2 regions of the Novosphingobium panipatense genome follow, and region 2 is predicted to be linked to the other one. Evidence: predicted binding sites of a transcription regulator. Region 2 holds the regulator's gene; the other holds the start of a gene.
The links. Region 2 encodes LexA, which represses DNA repair genes until DNA is damaged. Its sites were predicted from a motif close to GTTCCNCNCTTGTTCT; they were not measured.
Positions count from the first base shown of each region.

Region 1: the regulator LexA is predicted to act here: its motif matches at 884-899, upstream of QOL62_RS02805 (putative DNA modification/repair radical SAM protein).

Region 1 is NZ_FXUI01000001.1:603,213-605,413, forward strand. Features, by position in the region: gene QOL62_RS02805 (putative DNA modification/repair radical SAM protein) at 1-881, opposite strand, end outside; gene QOL62_RS19830 (response regulator transcription factor) at 1,232-1,489, opposite strand; gene QOL62_RS19835 (response regulator) at 1,479-1,955, opposite strand; gene QOL62_RS02815 (DUF1622 domain-containing protein) at 2,178-2,201, shown strand, end outside.
Region 2 is NZ_FXUI01000007.1:20,995-23,195, forward strand. Features, by position in the region: gene QOL62_RS12145 (molybdopterin molybdotransferase MoeA) at 1-747, shown strand, start outside; gene lexA (transcriptional repressor LexA) at 844-1,536, shown strand; gene QOL62_RS12155 (ComEC/Rec2 family competence protein) at 1,584-2,201, opposite strand, start outside.

The DNA of each region.
Region 1 (2,201 bases), on a different contig from region 2:
CCGTAGAAGCGCATCAGCCAGTCGGACTGGTAGAGGCGGTGCTCGCGCAGCAGCGGCGGACGCTTCAGCGGAAGGACCGCGCTGGCTTCGGGGATCGGGCTGAACGCGGAGTAATAAACCCGCTTCAGCGCAAATCGATCATACAGCGTGCTGGCCTTGCCGACGATCTGCGCGTCGCTCGCACCATCGGCCCCGACGATCATCTGCGTTGATTGGCCGGCCGGCGCAAAGGAGGGCGCCTTTCGAAAACGCTTCCGCGCATCATGCGCTTCAGTGATGGCGCCGGACAGCTTTCCCATAGCGCCTTCGATGGTGGCGCCATTCTTGTCAGGTGCAAGGCGCGCAAGACCGGTGTCTGTCGGAAGTTCCACATTGATTGACACGCGATCGGCCCAAAGCCCGGCTTGTTCCACCAGTTCGGGATCGGCTTCCGGAATTGTCTTCAAGTGGATGTAACCACGAAACTCGTGCTCTTCCCTCAGGATTCGAGCAACTTCTATCAGTTGTTCCATCGTGTGGTTGGACGATTTCACGATACCGGATGAAAGAAACAATCCTTCGATATAGTTGCGCCGGTAGAAGGAAAGAGTGAGATCGACAACCTCCTGCGGCGTGAATCGGGCCCGGCGGACATTGGAGCTTTTCCGGTTAATGCAGTAGTGGCAATCGAAAATGCAGTGATTGGTCAGCAGCAGCTTTAACAGCGAAATGCATCGACCGTCAGGGGCATAGGCGTGGCAAATTCCCATCCCCTCCGTCGAACCCAGCCCCTTGCCATCGCGACTGTTGCGCTTTGCCGTTCCCGATGAGGCACATGACGCATCGTACTTGGCCGCATCAGCCAGTATTTTCAAACGTTCCAGAACGGAGGGATGAGACATTCGTTCTTTATATGTTCCAGCGAGGCCGCATGCAAGGTGCTGCTCCTTCCGGGAGGGCGATTTCCGCAGGAAGAAATCCGGATTGGAAGCGCAAGGCTATTCGAGCAAAAGCGTGCCGCTGCCGAAGGGTCAGCCATGTGCCAACCCCCTGTCAACGGCAGTGGTCGCGGCGGCCCCGCCCCGGTCGCCGCGGCTTTTTTCCACCTACCCTGATCCCGAAACGCGATTGGCGAGGCAGCAATTGCCCCAACCGGAACCGGCGCGAGGCGGTGCTTCTTCCACCTTCGACCAACCGAACGGCCATTCACAGTCGAGCCGACAGCACGCCTGACGCTTTCTGGAACGGACTTTCAGGGCTCCACGATATTGTTTCGCACTGCATAGAGTACAAGCTCGGCAGTGGACTTGATCTTGAGCTTGTGCATGGCTGCGGAGCGGTGCGTTTCCACGGTCTTCACGCTGATGGAAAGCAGATGTGCAATCTGTTTGTTGAGTTTACCCTCGGCGATGAGTTGGACGATTTCGCGCTCCCTTGCCGTCAGAACGATCCGTCCGTCTGCGCTATGGTCGCTGTCGATGAAATGCTCGAGCAGCGTCTCAAATCGCACCTGAAAAGTAAGGTTTATGCTTGGCAAGGGCAGAGGCAGCCGCAACGAGGTGAGCTCCGCTGTCTGACTTCAAGACGTAGCCACGCGCGCCTGCCCGGAGCACATCGACTAGGACGCTTTCGCGATCATGCATCGTGTAAATCAATATTTCTGTCCGAGGCAGTTCGTGCTTAATTGACCGCGTAAGCTCAAGACCATTCATCAGCGGCAACGAGTAATCGAGTATTGCGATGTCCGGCTTGTTTTCAAGCGCAAGTCGCAAGGCCGCGCGGCCGTCACTGGCCTCTGCCACAATATCGTAGCCCGGGTGCGCTTCCAGCAAGCCTCGCACGCCCTGGCGTATCGCGTGATGATCGTCAGCTATCAGTATCTTGCTTTTCAATGGCGGCGTGCGATCCATTTCAGCTCTTCTTGATAAGATCTTCGGGGTCCGTAGACACGCATCATCGCGGTAGTTCTGCTTCATTCAATCAGGATTTTCCCCATTCCACGGTGCATTGAGGCAGCTTTACCGAGCGCATTGGTCGTAGTGTTTGCGCGTCGGCCACATTCTTGTGAGGGAGGTGATTCTATCCGTTTTAGTGAAGAAGTTGGCATATCGGGTTCCCTCTGCAAATACCTTACTTCCTATCTGAATATCGGTGTCTGTACTGATGCGAAAAGGGCACTGTTCCTGCCAAGATGAAGCATGGAAGATTGGCTGGAAAGTTTC
Region 2 (2,201 bases):
GCCGCTTTGGCGATGGCGGCCGGTCACAAGCATCTGGCCGTCCACCGTCTTCCCCGCATTGCCATTGTCGACAGCGGTGACGAACTGGCAGCTGATCCGGAATGCTGTGAAGCGCACCAGATCCCCGCAACTAACGGCACGATGCTGGCAGCTCTCGCCGCGCCGCTCGCAAGCGAGATCTTGCGGCTAGGACCAGTTGCCGACACCGTGGAAGATCTCACTGCCGCTCTCGACCGCGCGGCCGGGTGCGACATCATCGTCACGACGGGCGGGGCATCCGTTGGAGATCACGACTTGATACGCCCGGCGCTGGAAAGCTGGGGAGCGGACATCGCTTTCTGGCGGGTCGCCATCAAGCCCGGCAAGCCCATCCTCGTCGCCACGCGTAAGCAGAATGGGCGAGTACAGGTCATACTCGGTCTGCCCGGCAACCCGGTGTCCAGCTACGTCACCGCCTACATGTTTCTCCTGCCGCTTCTCCGGGCAGCAGCGGGTGCGGCCCGGGTGCTGCCCATCCGCTGCAAGGCCAGGATCGCGGCACCGCTTCGCCAGAACGGTCACCGCCGCGAATTCCTGCGCGGCACATGGGATGGTGAATTCGTCTGCCCGAATCCCCTTCAGGACAGCGGAGCACTCTCCTCTCTTGCCGCCAGCAACGCCCTGATCGACCGACTGCCTCTTGCCGAGGCCGCTGTACCGGGGGACGACGTCCATGTCTTCCTGCTGGAGGGTGCCGGTTCGATGTGAAAACGGGTGCAATTCGTTGCTTGCTTGTTCTCCGAATGTTCACTAGGAGAACAGAAGATCGATTTCCCGTTCGCACCCGACGAAAAGGCAGCGACCATGTTGACGCGCAAGCAGCACGAACTGCTCCGGTTCATTCAGACCCGGCTCGACGAAAGCGGCATTTCTCCCAGCTTTGAGGAGATGAAGGAGGCGCTGGATCTCAAGTCGAAGTCCGGGGTGCACCGGCTCATCTCCGCGCTTGAGGAGCGTGGCTTCATTCGACGCCTGCCCAACAGGGCCCGCGCTCTCGAGGTCCTGCGTCAGCCGGATGACGCGAGCCTTCGCGCTACGCGCCCCGCCATGGCGGCGAACAGCAATGACCAGTCAGCGCCGGCCACCAGTCGTCCCGCCGCGCAACCCGCCAATGACGTCATCGAAATCCCTCTGCACGGCCGGATCGCCGCTGGCGTTCCCATCGAGGCGCTGGAAGGGCAGTCGACCTTGCCGGTACCTGCAGCGCTGCTGGGCACCGGGGAACATTATGCGCTTGAGGTTTCAGGCGATTCGATGATCGAAGCTGGCATACTGGACGGCGACTTTGCGCTGGTGAAGCGCACCAGCTCCGCCCGGGACGGTGAAATTGTGGTCGCGCTGGTCCGCGGCGAAGAAGCGACGCTCAAGTACCTTCGTCGCGAAGCCGGCATGGTTCGGCTGGACCCTGCGAATGCCGCTTATGAACCGCAGATCTACGGACCGGACGAGGTTGAGGTCCAAGGCAAGCTGGCAGGTTTGCTCCGCCGTTATCACTGAACAAAACCTCGTTCGATGACGGACGTTGAGGAACAGGATGCGGCGACTTAAGGCCGCCGCGGCCTGTCCAAGGCGTCGGGACGCCTTACCCACCACCCATGTTCTCCCTGGGTTTGAGCGACGGTGTCGATCCTCTGCTCACCCAGGTGGATAGCAAGTCCTCCGCTTTGTTTCAGACTGCGGCGGTCGGCTTTAAACCACCGGGGGCGGCAACTCCTGGGCAGCCAGCGATCCGCTATGACGATATCGCTGCGCTCACATGCGGCGGCAAGCGCGCGCTCGGGGACGGTATCGCGTCCGCGTGACAAGAGCAGTCGCCAGTTCCTGCCCTCACGTACGATGGTGAAGGTGCAGAAGTCCTGGTTGCAACGGGCATTCGGCCAGCGAGCCAGAGAAAGAGGTTCCGCTTCCATGCCGGTAAATTCCATCAGGTTGTCGCGCACGAAGCCGCCGTCGCTGTTCCTGAGGAGGAACAACCGCTGCCCGCCCTCCTCCACCACGCCGACCTGTCGGCCGTCGCCCGGCACGAGAATGTCTGCAGACGGTGACATGGCCAACAGGAAGGCTCCGCCTAGCGCCGGGGGCAGGCCAAGCCAGCGCACACGACCGCTCCATAAGCCGAGCCACAGTCCGCCGAGGATGAAGACGAGGAATGCGCCGTTGCC